Linked DNA regions of Bdellovibrio bacteriovorus. The protein of the gene in region 1 interacts with the protein of each later gene in a pairwise test. Links are inferred from orthologs where the notes say so. Each region holds a gene or a part of one and is shown in the gene's direction. Other genes may lie near its edges.

Evidence for each region.
Region 2: the proteins of pheT (region 1) and secD interact in binary tests that used the Escherichia coli proteins (3 or more experiments, as listed by UniProt). The link is inferred for Bdellovibrio bacteriovorus from one-to-one orthologs.

The regions. Positions count from the first base shown.
Region 1 is NZ_LUKD01000006.1:49,229-58,494, reverse strand. Bases 4,315-7,436 are described here. They hold pheT (phenylalanine--tRNA ligase subunit beta), read left to right. Parts: upstream 4,315-4,714; coding sequence 4,715-7,159; downstream 7,160-7,436. Other genes in these bases: AZI87_RS13315 (integration host factor subunit alpha), read left to right, coding at 7,286-7,436; pheS (phenylalanine--tRNA ligase subunit alpha), read left to right, coding at 4,315-4,718. Also shown: AZI87_RS13350 (trypsin-like serine peptidase), read left to right, coding at 1-331; AZI87_RS13345 (TrmH family RNA methyltransferase), read right to left, coding at 350-1,105; AZI87_RS13340 (hypothetical protein), read right to left, coding at 1,117-1,533; AZI87_RS13335 (winged helix-turn-helix domain-containing protein), read right to left, coding at 1,530-2,654; 16S rRNA (guanine(527)-N(7))-methyltransferase RsmG, read right to left, coding at 2,730-3,581; more of pheS, read left to right, coding at 3,693-4,314; more of AZI87_RS13315, read left to right, coding at 7,437-7,624; AZI87_RS13310 (MerR family transcriptional regulator), read left to right, coding at 7,581-8,135; AZI87_RS13305 (hypothetical protein), read right to left, coding at 8,128-8,532; AZI87_RS13300 (hypothetical protein), read left to right, coding at 8,649-9,266.
Region 2 is NZ_LUKD01000005.1:53,961-63,043, forward strand. Bases 2,773-5,711 are described here. They hold secD (protein translocase subunit SecD), read left to right. Parts: upstream 2,773-3,364; coding sequence 3,365-5,059; downstream 5,060-5,711. Other genes in these bases: tgt (tRNA guanosine(34) transglycosylase Tgt), read left to right, coding at 2,773-2,959; yajC (preprotein translocase subunit YajC), read left to right, coding at 3,027-3,365; secF (protein translocase subunit SecF), read left to right, coding at 5,070-5,711. Also shown: AZI87_RS10880 (EamA family transporter), read right to left, coding at 1-699; tRNA preQ1(34) S-adenosylmethionine ribosyltransferase-isomerase QueA, read left to right, coding at 828-1,847; more of tgt, read left to right, coding at 1,844-2,772; more of secF, read left to right, coding at 5,712-6,002; single-stranded-DNA-specific exonuclease RecJ, read left to right, coding at 6,013-7,743; 7-cyano-7-deazaguanine synthase QueC, read left to right, coding at 7,740-8,438; AZI87_RS10920 (DUF366 family protein), read left to right, coding at 8,438-9,004; AZI87_RS10925 (hypothetical protein), read right to left, coding at 9,001-9,083. UniProt on the Escherichia coli protein: Part of the Sec protein translocase complex. Interacts with the SecYEG preprotein conducting channel. SecDF uses the proton motive force (PMF) to complete protein translocation after the ATP-dependent function of SecA.

The DNA.
Region 1 (9,266 bases):
GCAGTTGATCAATTACTGGCCGACAGTTGTTACGATCAATCCAATCGAAGAAATCGCAACGACGGACACAAAAAGAATGGCACGCTTAGATCGTATTACAAAAAGCTCTAGCACTTATGAGTCTAAATCCACATCGCGCGTACAGCCCGGTGATAGTGGGGCACCATTATTTGCTCGAGTCGGGACTCAGTGGAAGCAAATCGGCGTGACCAAAGGCCGTGCTGAGACTTTGTTTTCAAATTGGGATGTTTACGGAGTCTTAGATCAAAAGATCTGTCAGATGACCCAACAGATCCCTGAAGCTGAAATCAAAAGTTTACTGTGTAAATAAGCTGCCTTCAGGGGAAGCTTATTTCTGAGAAACAGAATAGCTGAAAAGAGCAATGCTTGCCGCCACCGTCGCATTCAAGGATTCCACGCTTTGAGTAGCGACTGATAAGCGCTTTAAGCCTTTAAGGCCACTAAATCCAGGTCCCTCTTCGCCAATAGCTAAGCGGATGTTTTTGGGCCATTTGAAAGTAGCGACATTTTCGCCTTTCATATCTAGGGCGTAAACATCTTCATTGCCTGCAACAAAGTCCGTGAATTTACCGACGCGATAAAGAGGCAATTTTAAAAGAGCTCCCGCTGAAGATTTAATCGCTTTCGGGTGAAATGGATTGCAACTTTCTTCAGTCAGAATCATTTTGCTTGCACCAAAAGCCAAAGCCGAGCGAGCTAAAGCGCCCAGATTCGATGGATCTCCCAAAGGCGAAAGCACTTCCAAACCTTGCGTTTTCTCGGCCGACAAAGCGGGGATTTCCTTCGGTTCCAAGACCAAAAGATTATAGTGTGTGCCAATCACATCGACTTCGTTAAAAAGAGCTTTGGGAAGTTTGAAGACCGGAATGCGCTGACCTTTTAAAGAGGCCGCCGTCATTGTCAAAGATTTCAGATCTTCATGAACCAGTTCTGCCTTCACTTTGAAATTTGGGTTTTCTAAAAACTCACCAATCAGTTTTTCTCCCATCAGGATGAACTCGTGGTGTTTTTTGATTCCGCGGGCAGAAGATAAATCCACCCAGCGGCGAAAGTGGTCGTTGCTTTTCGAACTGATCTCAATCACGGCGCAAATCCTTATTTCTGACGATACAGCTTCACGTCAACGTAGCGGTTGTGACCTTTGGCAATACGGAGTTTCGTGCCTTCATAGTCTTTGTAAAGAACGATGGCTGCCGAGTGGTTGGCATCCATGACCAGCTTACCCCAGAAGACGTTGTCTCCACGGTAAAGGGAGCCGACAGCTTTGTGTGTGAAAACAGCACCAGAAGAAATCGCGATGGAAGCGCGTCCGATCTCTAACGGATCTTTTTGAATGTTGATATACCAAACGGCATTGTGTTCGTAAGCGACCCAATCACCATAGATGGTCGTTTCATTCAAAGCTTCGCGCACCACACTGGTTGGCCAAGGAACGATAGGTCCATCGCCAGGTCCGGCAAAGCTGAAAGAGGTCATGATGAAGACGGCCATAAAAGAGCTTAGGAGTTTCATAGTGGAGCTTCCTCTAAATTCTTAAAATGAACATGGGTTTGTGAGTTGAAGTAATAACCTTTGCGATCACGCAGGATGTAGCGCGGACTTTCTAAGTCCGGCTCTAGCAAAGTGCGCAGACGTTTGATCGAAACATAGATCAAATTGTCATGCAGATCGGGGTCGTAAACTTGCGACCAGATTTTTTCCGCTAAATCTTCCTTTGAATAGCGTTGGCCTGGATGTTTGATGAACATCAAAGCCATATCAAAAAGAATATGCTGATTCTTAAAATCAATCGGGCCTTTAGTTCTTTCGCGCACAAATCGATTTTTTTCGTCGATCTCAAAGTCATAGTGAGCTTTATGATTGCGCTCGCTTTCCGGATAGACTTTGAGGATGCGTTTATAAAGGCGTGGCGTCTTTTGCGGATTTAAACCTTTTAAGGCCAGCTCGGCATAAAGGCGGTAGTGCTCGTGCTGTTGTTGTGCGCGGGCTACGAGTGCCAGCTCTCCTAAAACAGAGGAAATCGACGTTTGGTAACCATGACGTTTTGCCGTCTCATAATTTTTCCAAAGCGTGTTTAAGGCTGCTTCGTACTGTTGAGATTCAATATAAATATAACCGCGAACATTGTTTGCAATCAGGGAAAGCTCGGGATTTTCTATTTCCGCCAGCAGAGTTTCGATCTTGCTTAAAAGCTGAAGGGCTTGCGTGAAAGTTTTTTGATTGAATGACAGTTGGAATGCATTGATTAAAAGCGCTCTTGCTAGAACTTCAAGATCGCGACTGTGGGTTGCTTTGTTGATCGCCGAATCCAGATAGGCTTGTGATTCAGCCGCTTTTCCCTGAGCTAAAAACCAAGAGGCAATCAAAGTCTGCACAGAGGCTTGAAGAGACTCAGAAAGTTTGCCCGAAGCCAAAAGCTCCAAAGCTTCGAGCATGACTTTTTCAGCCGTGGCAATGTCTTCAAGCTCAATACAAGATTGAAGATAAACTCGCGCGCTTTCAATCCAGAAGGAATGTTGTTCCGTCTTCGCAAATGTATGCAAAGCTTCCGCCGCCGTTTCACGAGCCTCTGGCATATCCCCATTGCGGGACTGCAGTTTGGCTAGTTGTAAAAGGTGGGGAAGATTTGTCATCGTTCGGGTTTCTATTTCTATGGGGAAAGAGAGTCAATTCTTAAAATTTCTTACTTGCCGCGAGGGAGGCGTGGGTTAAGTGTATTTGGCCCAACGTCTTTTCTCGTCTCCGGAAAGTTCGTCAAATAAAAGCTCTTCGCCTTCATCCTCTTCAGGCAGAGGCTTGTTTTTGATCTTTTCGTAAACAACCAAGCGACGCTCATGCGGAGTTTGGGGAAGAGTGTAGGCGACGTCTTCAACAAGTTTGTAATACTCAGACCACTCAGTTTCTTTAAAGGCTTTGATTTCTGGATCAACTCCAGGGCCTTTCATGAAATAAACGCGGCCGCCCGTTTGAAGGCAACTGATCACGTTCCCCAAAGTATTGCCGATATCTTCCACCGCGCGAGTAATTGCTCCATTCACGGGATACATGCAGTGTTGGTTGATATTGCGACCCAAAATATCGAGGTTTTGAAGCTTCATTTCAGAGCGGACGTGCTTTAAAAATTCCACCCGGCGCTGAACGCCTTCTCCCAAAAGAATTTTTTCGTCGGGAAGCATGATTTTTAAAGGAATCCCCGGAAAGCCTGGGCCCGTGCCTACGTCTAAAAGCGGAAACTGGAGTTTCGTGTATTTCAGGATGATGATGCTATCGATGAAATGTTTAATAGCGACGTCGCGCAGTTTCAGCAGGCGAGTGAAATTCTCTTTTTCCTGATTTAACATCAAAAGACGGTAAAAATGTGCCAATTGCATGCGCTGCTCGTGGTTCACCATATCGAAACCGTGATTGCGGAAGACATCGGCCAGGCGGTCGTTGGCCTCATTGAGCTCATAAATCAGCTCAGGCTTCTTATGACGACCCATGTTCGAAGGGGAGAAGTTTCCACGGGCTTCTTGACGGGCTTTATAGGGACTGTAGTTCGATTTATTTTTATGCGCCATAAGGGTCCTGGGAAGATAGGGGGAAAGCCCTGAAACCTCAAGGATTTTCTGCGCTGTGTGTAAAAGCTAAATGCTTGAAAATACGGGCCTCTGAGGTGATTATGAGACCCTATGTCCACGACCAAACTTGATTCCATCAAAGATACAGCCCTGGCGGCTTTTAAAGCTGCTCCAACATCTAAAGACCTCTACGACCTCAAGGTTCAATACCTGGGGAAAAGCGGTTCACTTACAGAGATCATGAAAGAAATGGCCTCTTTGCCGAAAGAGGAAAAGCCTCTGTTTGGTAAAAAAGTGAACGAGGTGAAGCAGCTTCTTGAGGCTGCTTACACGGAAGCCGAAGACACTCTGAAGAAAAAAGAGATTTCGGCAAAAATGGCGGCCGAAGAAATCGATCTGACTTTGCCTGCGGCTTCGCAAGCAAAAGGCTCGGCTCACCCAGTGAATATCGTCGTGGAAGAAATCTTTACGGTGATGGCGCGTTTGGGTTACAGCGTGCGCACCGGTCCACTTATCGAAAAAGATTATTATAACTTCGAGGCTTTGAATATTCCTGCCGATCACCCTGCGCGTGATATGCAAGATACTTTCTTTATCGATAAAAGCCATGTTCTTCGCACGCACACATCTCCGATTCAAATCCACTCTTTGGAAACCGAACAGTTGCCATTGCGTGTGATTGGTACGGGCCCGGTGTTCCGTTGTGATAGCGATATTTCACATCTTCCAAACTTCCATCAAATTGAAGCTTTGTGTGTGGATGAGAAAGTTTCAATGGCCGATCTTAAAGGCACGATCAGTTTCTTCGTTCGTGAGTTCTTCGGTCCTGGTTTGAAAACAAGATTCCGTCCTAGTTTCTTCCCTTTCACCGAACCTTCGGCAGAGGTGGATTGTTCATGCCCCATCTGTAAAGGAAAAGGCTGCAGTCTTTGTAAACAATCGGGCTGGATTGAAATCGGCGGTTGCGGTCTTGTGAATCCGAAAGTGTTCCAAGCGGCGAAAATCGAATATCCAAAATGGCAAGGTTTTGCGTTCGGCTTCGGTGTTGAGCGTATGGCGATTATTAAATACGGCATCGAAGACATTCGTTTGTTCCCTGAAAATGATGTGCGTTTCTTAAGGCAGTTTGTAAAATGAAGATCAGTTTAAAATGGCTCCAAGATTATGTTGATGTGACTGAGTTCTTTCAAAAACCGGAAGAGTTGGGTGAAGCTTTAACTCGCGCCGGTCTTGAGGTGGAAGAAATCACCAATCGTGCGAAAGACTTTAACCACGTGGTTGTAGGTCACATCTTAGAAAAAGATAAACATCCCAATGCGGATAAACTTTCTTTGTGCCGCGTTTCTACAGGTGAAGGTGTTGTTCACCAGATCGTGTGTGGAGCGCAAAACCACAAAGCCGGGGACCGTGTGATCGTGGCTTTGCCGGGGGCTGTATTGCCAGGTAACTTTGCGATTAAAAAATCTGCGGTTCGTGGTGTGGATTCAGCAGGCATGCTTTGTTCTTTGAAAGAGCTAGGCTTAGCGAAAGAATCTGAAGGTATCGCGATTCTTCCTGCAGATGCTCCGGTCGGAAAACCTTACGCAGAATACGCGGGTTATGACGACATCACTTTCGAATTAAAAGTGACTCCCAATAGAGCGGACTGCTTAAGCCATTACGGTTTGGCGCGTGAAGTGGCTTGCCTGTATGGTAAAGAGTTGAAAGTTCCAAAGGCCGAACCAAAAGTAAATTCGCAATCGACTAAGAGTGAGATCTCTTTGGATGTGAAGGCTTTTGATTTATGTCCTCGCTATACGGGTCGATACCTAAAAGGCTTGAAAGTCGGTCCCTCCCCAGAGTGGTTGGTAAAGCGTCTTGAAAGTGTGGGTATGAACTCTATTAATAACATCGTCGACGTGACAAACTATGTGATGATGGAATTAGGTCAGCCTCTTCATGCTTTTGATGCCGCTTTCATTGCCGGTAAAAAAGTGATCGTGGATCGCGCGACAAAAGGTGAAAAGTTCATCACTCTTGATGGCTCTGAAATTACTTTGACGGGTGATGAACTCACAATTCGTGATACGACTCATCCCGCATGTCTTGCCGGTGTGGTTGGTGGAAAGAACTCGGGCGTCACGGATTCTACGACGGAAGTTTTCTTGGAATCTGCTTACTTCCTACCGATGAGTGCGCGTAAAACATCTCGTACACATGGTATTGATACGGATTCAGCTTACAGATTTTCTCGCGGTGTGGATCCAGATGGTGCACTTCGTGGGTTGAATCGTGCGACGGCTTTGATTTTAGAAGTTGCGGGTGGTGAAGCTTTCGGTGATCACCATGATTTCTATCCAAATCCAGTGAAGAAAGCTCCGGTGACGATCTCTGTACAAACGGTGACGGATCGATTGGGCTACCAGGCGGAAGAACACAAATTTGTGGATTTCATGAAGCGTTTGGGGTGCCAGCTTGAACAGGTAGGAACGGGTTCTTATAAAATTCTTCCTCCGACATTCCGCTTTGACCTTGAGCAAGACATGGATTTGGTTGAAGAGTACGCTCGTTTGAATGGTTATGAGCACATCCCGGAGTCTTTGCCGGTGTTTAAGACCATGCCGTCTCATCACGACAAAGCATTTATGCTGAATCGCACGACGAGCGAGTTGATGCGTGCCGAAGGTTTCCAGCAGGCCGTGAACTTTGCGTTCGTGGGCTCTAAAGCTGAAAAAGCTTTCTTAGGTTCTGTGGAAACTTTGAAAGCAGCAGGCTTGTCTGTTTCCGAAAAAGAAATCCGCATCATGAATCCATTGAATGAAGAAATGGATGTGATGAGAACTTCTTTGAGCTTCGGGCTATTCAAAAATCTGAATACAAACTTCCACGCAGGCAATATGCAAGGTCGTTTGTTTGAGATCGGAAACTCGTTCTTTATGAAAGAGGACGGTGGATACGGCGAAACAAGTCGTTTGGCATTAGCTCTTTGGGGGCGTGCATCTAACCTTTGGAATAAATCTTTGGATTATCCTGTGGTGTTCGAACTTAAAGCAGCCGTTGAAGTGTTGCTGAAGTCTTTGAATATTTCTGCTTACACGTGGGTGACACCAGCAAACAAAGCAGAAGTGCCAGCTTTCTTGCATCAAGGACAATATGCTCAACTTTTAGTTGAAGGTAAAAAGGTGGGCTTCATCGGAACTCTTCATCCGGTTCTTTTGGATGATAATAAGATTCGTGTGCCTGCGGCATTGGCAGAGCTTGATTTAGATCTGCTTTACAAAGGCCAACCTCGTCCTTACCGCATCCAAAGTATTTCAAAGTTCCCGGTGGTAGAGCGCGACTTTGCGTTTGTGATGCCGAAAACTTTGAAAGTCGGCGATGTGCTTAAGGATATTCGTAAAGCCGCGGGTTCATTGCTAGTGAATGTGGACGTCTTTGACTTGTATGAAGGCGAAAAGATGGAGGCGGGTAAGAAATCCGTCGCGATCCGCCTCTGGCTGCAAGACAAAAATGCCACACTGCAAGAAGCGCAAATCGCAGAGACGACAAACAAGGTGCTTGAGAGCTTGAAAAAGAATTTTGATCTTTCTGTGAGATAAATTCTTGATTGTTTTCAGTTACTTGTTACCCTTTGTAATAGAAATGGTTAATCCCGCCAAAGCACGGAGTGCGAAGGCGGAAATGGAGTATAAATCATGGCTGGCCAGAACTTAGGTAAATCAACGGTGACTAAGGCCGATATCGTCGAGAACGTGTATCAAAAGATCGGTTTCTCGAAAAAAGAAGCTTCCGAGCTTGTTGAGCTTTGCTTCGATACTTTGAAAGACGTTTTACAAAACGGCGACAAAGTAAAAATCTCTGGTTTTGGTAACTTCGTTGTTCGCGGCAAAAACGAACGTATTGGTCGCAACCCTCAAACAGGGGAGCAGATCAAGATTTCCGCTCGCCGTGTTCTTACGTTCCGTCCTTCGCAAGTTTTAAAAGCGATGTTGAACGGTGAAGAGTACGCTCACTTAAAAGATGAGGACGATGATGATGACGACGACTATGATGACAACGAATAGTGAGCCAGAACAACTCGAAATGGATAGTTCCGAGTTGTCTCTTGGTGATAGCCACGTTGATTTCATTGAAGAGTCCGCAGCTGCTCCGGTGACTGCGACGGCTCCGATCTCGATTCCGGCAATGCTTTGTGATGACAAGCTTTTGGAAGAGATCAATGCCATCCCGGATAAAATGGGATTTAAAATCGGCGATGTTGCTGAAATCTTGGGTATCAAACAATATGTTCTTCGTTACTGGGAAACAGAGTTTGAAATCCTTCGCCCTAAAAAAGCCTCTAACAATCAACGTATGTACACTCGTAAAGATGTCGAAAATGCGTTGTTGATCCGTAAACTTTTGCACCGCGATCGTTTCTCGATTGAAGGCGCAAGAAATGCGATGAAAGAACTTAAAGCTCATGTTCGCAAAGAAAAAGATATGAGCCAGGTGATTCATAAGCTTGAAAACTTCAACGAGACGGTTGAAGAGTTGATTATGGATATTCGCCGCGTTCGCCAAATGTTTAAATAGAATCAAAATCCGAATTTAATGGAGAGCACTGAAGTGATCTCCATCGGGTTCGATCAGAAACGTAAATTGCGATTGCTTGAATATTTTGCGATCGCAAGTCGGCACTGTGGACTCCCATAAAATAAAAAGACCTTTTAACTTCACCGTTCTGTCTAGTTTTTAAGTCGTACTCAAGGCTCCGCCGAAACTCCCGAACCTGACGTGCTTCGCACGACGTTTGAAGCTTAATTAAATAATGAGCCCATGGCTCTAGCTGTAAATTCAAAGAAGTTTTTAGCCCCTTTGCAGTGTCTTCCAGAAAGACCTGTCCCAGATTGTCGAATTCAGCTTTTGCTGAGTTGGCTTTTGATGGATTTGACAACACAAAAAATAAGGATAGGGTCAGAATAAATTTCATAACGCCTCTCAATCTTCCACTCTATTGTAGATGTTCTTTTTGCCCTTGTGTCGCAGCTAGAGGTCGGGTGTGTAAATACAGCTTCGCGCTTATTTTCTCAGTGATAATATAGCTCAATGAAAAGAGTCATATTACTTAGCGCATTGCTATTAGCAGGCTTGGTTCTTTCTCAGGTTCTCCCATTGCTACTTAGCATTCCCGTTTGGGTGTCGGAGTTGCGCGAATTCATTACCATGGTTCTTTTAGCCTACATCATGATTGAAGTCGGTCGCGAATTTGAAATTAATCTTAAAAAAAAGCGGGAGTATGGATGGGATTATTTCGTCGCAGCGACAGCGGCCGCATTCCCCTGGATTTTCTGCAGTTTATATTTCTATTGGATTCTTATGCCAGGAGCAGAAGCCTCCGAAAAAGGTCCCTTGGTAGAGTCCTTGTTGGTAGGACGTTTTGCAGCGCCAACGTCGGCTGGAGTCTTGTTCTCTATGCTGGCGGCTGCGGGTTTGGCTTCAACCTGGGCCTTTAAAAAAACGCGTATTTTGGCCATTTTTGATGATCTGGATACGGTTTTATTAATGATTCCTCTTAAAGTGATAATTGCGGGTTTCGTATGGCAATTGGGAGTCGATTTAGTTGCAATTGCTTTTATACTTATAGCTGGCGTGAAACTGTACCGTAAGGTGAGTCTTCCCACCTCTTGGCCGTGGGTGCTTTTATACTCATTTTCAATCACGGCA
Region 2 (9,083 bases), on another replicon or contig:
CTTTAAGCCGTAAAGGAAAATCAAGAACGAAGCCGTGGCGCCGGCTCCCGTTGCGATCACAGTCCAACCTTTTGTTTTCACGGTGTCGCGAATTCTTTCAAACGGATTTTTTCGAATACTCCAAAATAAAAACGGCAGGGACACAACCATCGCGATAAAAAACAATGTGCGCGGTTCCGCGCCTCTTTCCAAAGCTTGATGGTAGGTCAAATGATAGCCGGCGATGAACACCGCGCTTAGATAAGACCAAATATCTTCTTTCTTAAATACCGAAAGATCGTCTTTCGTTCGTCCCGCCAAATTCATAGTAAAAATGCCGGCAAGAATTGTAAATGCGCCGAAGTATTGTAAAAAAGCCGCGCGCTCTTGTAAAAAGATGGTCGAGATCATCCAGACGACGATCATCGCCCCACCGCGCATGATGCTATAAGATTTTCCTAGGCTGGTCGTGCGCAAGGCTTTCGCCAAAGTTAGAAAATAAAGTCCTTCAAAAATTCCCGAAAGAAATCCCAGGGCACCGACCGTATTATTCGGAAACTCCAACTGGCCAAATACGAACACAGTCATAAAAGTAAAAAGCCCCGACAATAAAATCGTGAGAAAAAGAAAGCTTTCTTTATCTTGCGAGGATTTAGCTAAGGCATTCCATCCCGCATGTAAAAAAGCCGAACCAATAAGCAATAAAGGACCCGTAGCCATATAAAAACCACCATACCTGCTTTTCCCGAAAGGTGCCTGCTTCTTTTTTGGGTCTACGCTGCATCAATGATGCGCTGTAGACCCAAAAAAGAAGCAGGCACCCTCAAAATATGGTATGAACGGGGCTCATGAAATTGGCAGATTTAGATTTTAGTTTTCCTGAAGAATTGATTGCGACTTCCCCGCAAAGGCCTTCTCGCGTGATGTGGGTGGAAGGGGGAGTTCCGCAAGAAATCACTTTGCAAGAGTTGATGTCACGGATTCCCGCAGGGGACGTGCTGGTTGTTAATAATACGCGCGTTTTAAAGCGCCGGGTGTTTGCTGGCGACGTCGAGATTCTTTTTCTTAAGCAAACAAGTTCCGTAGACTGGGAAGTTTTATTTCCTTCAAAAAAATATAAAGTCGGCTCTAGTCTCGAGCTTCCGTTGGGCGTCACCATGACTTTAGTGGAAAAAGGTCGTCCTCAAAAAGTGCGACTGAATCAGGAAGTCACTGAAGATTATTTCCAAAAAGTCGCGGAACTGCCTTTGCCGCCTTATATTCAAAAAGCGCGTGAACAGCGCCATACTGTAGAGGCTGATGAGTCCTGGTATCAAACGGCCTGGGCAAAAACTCCGGGAAGTTTTGCAGCTCCTACGGCAAGTTTGCATTTTTCTGCACAAGACATGGAGGCCTTAAAAGCCAAGGGCGTCGTCCTTTGTGAAGTTACTTTGCACGTGGGCTTAGGCACTTTTTTACCGGTCACCGCAGAAGATTTGAATGATCACGACATGCACGAAGAATACGTGGAAGTTTCAGCAGCCACGTGGGCGGTCGTGAATAACGCTCGTAAAAACGGCCACAAGGTTTGGTCCTTGGGGACGACGACCACGCGTTCGCTAGAAAGTGTGGGAAACGGTCTTTTGCAAGGGAACCCAGAAGAGGGTTTCCGTGGATTTACGAAGCTTTTAATTCAACCAGGTTATAAATTTAAAGTAGTCAATCGCCTCTTAACGAACTTCCATCAGCCGCAGTCCACGCTCTTAGCCCTGGTCGCTGGATTTTCTTCCCTGGAAACAGTAAAAGCTTGCTATCACTGGGCTATTGAGCGAAAGTTCCGACTCTTTTCATACGGAGATCTCTCGTGCTGGACGGAAACAAAACAATGACTTTAGGCGAATTCAAAGTTCATCAAACTGCGGGCAACGCACGTCGTGCCACGCTGATGACGGCACACGGTCCGGTGCAAACTCCGGTGTTTATGGCCGTGGGTACGAAAGCCACCGTGAAAGCTATGACTCCTGAAGAGTTGAAAGAGTGCGGCACTCAAGTTGTTCTAGGAAATACCTATCACCTTCATTTGCGTCCCGGTGAAAAGACGATTGCGAAAATGGGCGGTCTTCATAAATTCATGAACTGGCACGGCCCGATCTTAACGGACTCGGGTGGATTCCAAGTTTTCTCTTTGTCGCAGCTTCGTAATATGTCTGAAGAGGGTGTGGAGTTTCGCTCGCACTTAGATGGAGCGAAACATTTCATCTCTCCTGAAAAGAGCATGGAAATCCAAATGGATTTAGGCTCTGACATCATCATGGCGTTTGACGAATGTCTTCAGTACCCAGCTACCGAAGAAGAGATCGATAAATCCATGGCTTTGACTTACCGTTGGCTGTTGCGTTCGCGCGATGCCATGGTTCGCAAAGAGAGTCTTCTATTCGGTATTGTCCAAGGTGGTTTAAGTCTTAATCATCGATTAAAAAGTATGGAGCAAATCTGTTCGGTGGATCTTCCCGGTTATGCCTTGGGCGGATTCAGTGTGGGTGAGCCTATCCATTTGATGCACGAACTTTTACCAGATGTAGCTCCGAAAATGCCGGCAAATAAGCCGCGTTATTTGATGGGCGTAGGGACTCCCACGGACTTGATCATCGCGATTGATTCCGGCATTGATATGTTTGACTGCGTCATGCCTACAAGAGTGGCACGCAACGGAACCATCTTCACATGGAGAGGTAAAGTCAGCATTAAGCGCAGTGAATACCGTGAGGACAGTTCGCCTCTAGATCCAGAATGCGATTGTTATACTTGCCGCAATTATACGAAGGCTTACCTTCGTCACTTATTCTTAAGTGGTGAAATTTTAGGCTCTCGCTTGAACACGATTCACAATATTTATTTCTATATGAAATTGATGGAACGTGCCCGTAAAGCCATCGAGGAAGGCCGTTGGGAAGAGTTCCGCAACGACTGCTTGACGCGATTCGCAAAGAAGGACAGCTAGACTAAAATATTGATTCTTCTCAAGAATAATGCTGAATTTTACTGTCAGTTATTAACTTGGAGGAATCATGTTATTCGGACTTCTTGCATCCACAGCTCATGCACAAACAGCAACAGGCACTCAACCCTCAGCCTTTGAAATGTTTGTGCCATTTATCTTCATCTTCGTTATTTTCTATTTCCTCATCATCCGTCCTCAAGCCAAAAGACAAAAAGATCACCAGAAGTTTTTGTCAGAAGTTAAACGTGGCGATGAAGTGATCACTTCATCTGGTATCTTGGGTCGCGTGGAAGGCATCACAGACCAATTCGTAACTTTGGAAATCGCTGACGGCGTTAAAGTAAAAATGCTTCGCAGTCAGATTGCAACATCTCAGAAGGCAGCAACAGCAGAGGAAAAGAAATAATGGAAGGACTTCGTTGGAGATCTATTCTCGCAGCACTAGGAGTGGCGGCAGCCATCGTTTGGGTACTACCAAACGTTGTTAATTTCGGTGAAAAGGCATGGTGGCCTTCGAAACAAAAGCTGAACTACGGTTTGGACATCCAAGGTGGTTTGCACTTGGTTATGGGTGTGGACGTAGATGGCGTAGTTTCTGAAAGCACGCACCGTCTTATCACGTCAATGAAAGCGGACATGCAAAAAGAAAATGTCGCTGTGAAAGACGTGAAGTCCGTAAACCCAAATTTGGGTGAAGTGACTATCGACGTGAACGATGCTGCGGGTAAAGCAGCCGTAGAAAAATTCTTGGCAGACAAGTACTCAACAGTACTTCAAGTGATGAGCTCCACAGATACATCTATCACGACTCGTTACTTTGATGCTTACTTGAATGACTATAAAAACCGCGTGATTCAACAAGCGATTGAAACAATCCGCAACCGTATCGATGAGTTCGGTGTGGCGGAGCCTTCAATCTCTCAACAAGGTGCCAACCGCATCTTGATCCAACTTCCTGGTATGGAAGATGCAGAAAAAGCAAAGCAGTTGATCAATACAACGGCTAAATTGGATTTCATGATCGTTTCTAACGAAAAATCCCCGCAAGAACTTCAAGCGATGATCGCTGAAGCTGAAAAAGCAGGGAACTACAGCATGACGACGATGAAGTACTCTGATTACGTGACGAAGTTGAATGCAGACCTTGCTTCAAAGCTTCCAGCGAAATCCGTGATCTACTTCGAAAAGTCTGCCAACGCGACAACAATGGAAGCGGGCGCAATCCCATTCCTTCTTAAAACAGACACAGATTTGGGTGGAGACTCTTTGGATGACGCTTTCGTTGGTTACGACCAATATGGTGCTCCTCAAGTTTCTTTGCACTTCAACTCTGCAGGCTCGAATAAATTCGCGGACCTAACAGGCAACAACGTCAACAGACAGATGGCGATTGTTTTAGATAAAGTTGTGAAATCAGCTCCAAGCATTCGTGACCGTATTGCTGGTGGCCAAGCGGTGATCACTTTAGGTGGTGGTCGTGACCGCAATGGCATGATGGAAGAAGCGAAAATGATTTCAACGGCTCTTCGCGCGGGTGCTTTGCCAGCGTCTTTAGAGCAATTGGAAGAGCGTCGTGTAGGTCCAACATTGGGTGCTGACGCTATCAATAAAGCGAAATTGGGTTCTTATGTAGGTGCTGCAATTATCGTTTTGTTCATGTTGGCGTATTACAGAGCGCTGGGCGTGGTGGCGAGCATTTCATTAGGGATCAACGTTCTTGCTTTGTTTGCTTTGATGACAAGCATGGGCTTCACTTTAACGTTGCCAGGTATTGCAGGTATTGCTTTGACGGTGGGTTTTGCGGTTGATGCGAACGTTCTTATTAATGAGCGTATTAAGGAAGAGCTCCGTTTAGGCCATAGTATGGCTGTCGCAATTAAAGAAGGTTATCACCGTGCGATGTCGGCGATCATCGATGCCAACGTGACGACGGCGGCAACTGCGGTTGTGTTATTGTACTTCGGTACAGGTCCCGTGCGTGGTTTCGCAGTGACTCTATTGATCGGTATCGTGACTTCTATGTTTGCAAACGTGTTTGTATCGAAAGTCATCGTGGATCTTTTGGTTCATAAATTTAAAGTTAAAAAGTTGGCAGTGTAGAAGGTACAGCATGACAATTAAAAATGATTCTTTCGGACGTTTTGATTTTGTAGGAAAAGCCTGGTTGTTTGGTGGCATTTCCTTGATTTTGACTATTGTTTCTTTGATCTACCTTGCGGTGAACGGGATCAACTATGGTATCGACTTTAAAGGTGGTACTGAAATCCAAGTAAAGTTCGCTCAAGCAGTGACGATCCAGGATCTTCGTAAGTCTATCGATGACCTTAAGTTAGGTGAAGTCGGTGTTCAATCTTTCGGTGAGGGCAATGAATACATCGTTCGTTTCCAAGGCCGTGTGGGTAAAACAGACAAAGAGACGAATGAGATCTTAAATGCGGATCTTGGTAAAATCCGTAACGTGATCACAACTCAGTTTGCTTCTCAAGGCCCTGACATCCGTCGTGTCGACACGGTGGGACCTCAGGTGGGTGCAGAGTTGAAACGTAATGGTGTTCTTGCGGTATTCTACTGCTTGCTGGTAATCTTGATCTACGTTGCACTTCGTTTCGACTATAAGTTTGCTCCGGGCGCAGTTCTTTGCTTGTTCCATGATGCGGTCATCACATTGGCTGTTTTCGTGGCGGTAGGTAAAGAAGTGAACGTAGCTATCCTTGCGGCGATCATGACTTTGATTGGTTTCTCTCTGAACGATACGATCGTCGTATTTGACCGTATCCGTGAAACTGAAGGTCACTATCACGATAAAGGTTTTGGCTTCGTTATCAACAGATCTATCAATGAGATGTTGGTTCGTACTTTGATCACTTCAGGAACGACGTTTGTATCTGCGATCTGCTTGTACATCTTTGCAGACGGAACTGTTGAAGATATCGCCTTCGCTATGTGCGTGGGTATCTTCTTCGGAACTTACTCTTCTATCTACGTAGCAGCTCCGCTGGTACTTTTGATGGAAAAGTTGAACCTTAAAAAAGCCAGAGCGTAATAAGGACGGAATGAACCCTTTATGGAAGTCGCGTGATTTAACGATAGAAGCGGAAGTGCCCTCGACAGTCGAAGGGCAATGGCCGCCTCTCATCGGTAAGATTCTTGCGGCTCGAGGGTTCGCGGCTTCTCCCGAAGTGGAGAAGCTTCTTTTCCCGAAGCTCGCGGACTTGAAAGATCCTCTTTTGTTAAAGGGGATGTCTCAAGCTCTTGAGCGCCTAGGTCGGGCGTATCTCAATAAAGAAAAAATCTGTATCTATGCGGACTTTGACTTGGACGGAACGTCAGGTCTGGCTTTGCTTAAAACCGGCATGGTGGCTTTAGGTTTCCCTGAAGTTTTGCACTATCAGCCAAAGCGCCTTTCTGAAGGCTACGGATTTCACGTAGCGGCCGTCGAAGAACTTCATAAGCAGGGTGTGAGTGTTATCATCACGGTCGATGTCGGTATCACCGCCCATGCGGCCGTCAATCGCGCCAAAGAATTGGGCGTGGATGTGATCCTTACGGACCACCACTTGCCGGCTGACACGATCCCTAATGCCTACGTCGTTGTGAATCCGAATCAAGGTGATTGCCCTTCAGAGATGGGTTATCTTTGCGGCGCGGGTGTGGCGTTCTATCTTTTACGTGGGTTAAAACGCTACTTTCAAGATCATGAACAACTCCCTAAAAACAATTGGGATTTAAAAGAAGTTCTCGATTATTTCACGATCGGGACTTTGACGGACATGGTTCCTTTGGTGGACGACAATCGTGTCCTAGTGAAACATGGTTTGGTTAAACTAGCGGAAACCAAAAAAGCGGGCCTTCGAGCTTTACTTGAAGAGTTGGACCTTGTGGATCGCCCTTTAACAAGTCAAGACGTCGCGATCCGCTTTGCCCCTAAACTCAATGCGCTTTCGCGTATGGAGTCGGGCGTACTGCCTATTGATATTTTCCTTTTAGATGATGCCGCAAAGGCGCGTAACATGGTTCGTGAAGTTATGAAAAATAACTCCACCCGTGTGCAACTGCAAAATGACGCCGAGATCGAAGCTCAAGCTTTACTTAAAGAGTGGCCTCATCAGGATTTCGTTTTTGTCGCCTCAAAAACCTTCCATCGCGGCGTCGTAGGTCTTATCGCAACGAAGCTCACGCAAGTTTATAACAAGCCGGCCTTTGTGGGGTCGGTGGGTGATGACGGCATGATCGTGGGAAGTGCGCGTTTGCCGCAAGGTCAGGAAGCTTGCTTGGTCGAGGCGATGTCCAGCGCTCAAGATTTCTTAAGCCGGTTCGGGGGGCACTCGGCCGCCGCAGGATTTGAAATCGCAGAAACTCGCGTAGCTCATTTCATTGAAAAACTGAGTGGCCATTTTTCTGATCTTCGTGAAAAACCGAAGCCTTTAGAAATCTTCTATGATGTTGAGGCGAAGCTTTCTGAAGTCGGGGCGCCGTTAATGAAGTGGTATGACTTCGTGGGGCCTTTCGGTACTGGCTTTGCAATTCCATTGATTCATTTTTCAAATATTCAAATTTTGTCCAAACGAGAGTTAAAGGGTGGTCACCTGCGTTTAAGAATCGCAGATCCGGATGGTCGCTCCTCTTCAGAAGCGCTGTTATTCACGCCGACACCTCGTCAGTTGGACACTTTACAAAACGTTCCCGGCTTTTACCATATTCTGGGCGAGCTTCAGTGGAACTACTATGCCGGTCAAAAAACCGTGCAGATTCTTATTCGTGATTTAAAGGTAGCTAGCACATGAAACCAGCAAAAAAAGTCGTTGTTCTTTTATCGGCGGGGTTAGACTCGACGGTGAATGCATTTGATGCCGTTAAGCACGGCCATGAAATTGTTCTGGCTTTGACTTTCAACTATGGCCAGCGAGCCGCTCAAAAGGAAATCGAATCAGCCGCAAAACTAGCGGCGCACTTAAAGGTTCCGCATAAAGTGGTGGATTTGCCTTGGTTCAAAGATTTTAACACATCATCTTTGTTAGTTGAAGATCAAGCGGTTCCAGTCGGGGCTCAAGTTGAAATCGATAATATGCAAAAATCGGCGGAATCAGCGAAGTCCGTGTGGGTTCCTAATCGCAATGGCATTTTTTTGAATATTGCAGCGGCTTACGCGGAGGCTTTAGGGGCAACAGCCGTGATTCCGGGATTCAACGTCGAAGAAGCTGCGACTTTCCCGGATAACTCCAAAGAGTTCATGGATACGGCGACGAAAGCTCTGCACTATTCGACATCAAATCATGTGACGGTGGGTTGCTATACAGTTCACTTGAAAAAAACGGACATTGTTCGTTTAGGTCATGGATTGAAAGTTCCTTGGGAGATGATCTGGCCTTGTTACTTCTCTGGAGAGCAGTGGTGTGGGCAGTGTGAATCTTGCCAACGTTCTAAGCGCGCGTTCGCGTCGGCGAATGTGGATGTGAAACATCTGTTTAAGGATTACTAATGAAAACACTTTTTATAGAAAAGAAATTTCCTTACGATGGAACTCAACTGCATTCCCTATTTGCGTATCTGGATCATAAGGTTTTAGGACCGTCGATTGTTTCTTGGCAGGGAGCTTGCTCTATCTCTTTTGATCACATGGTGGATGGAGAAGACCTTTTAGAACAAGCGGAGATCAAAGGCGATGAAATGCTTCATTTCATCATCGAAGTCTTTGATCGTGATTTGTTTTCAGGCGTGGCTTTGCAAAGGCTTTTTGCTTCGATCACGCGTGACTACTTACAAGCTGCATCTTCTGCTTTGGTGGGTAAGTCGTTGGTGCGTGAGGGGGATGATATTTACCTGGATGATCGCAAGCTGAGTATCAGCATTGCTACGAAATCGCCCGTATCGGTGATGGTGCATTTTGCGATGAATATCACTAATGACGGAACACCGGTAAAAACTTTGTCTTTGCAGGACTTGAAATTAGATCCTCGAAAAGTTTCCGAGGACCTCATGGCGAAATTTAAGAAAGAATATGATTCGATAGTCGTGGCGACGCAGAAAGTGCGCCCCGTTTCTTAGTGATGGTCGTGAGCGGAAGAAGGTTTTTCTTCTGCGAGTTTAGGCAACGGAAGCTTGTAACTGACTTCGTTTCCAACAG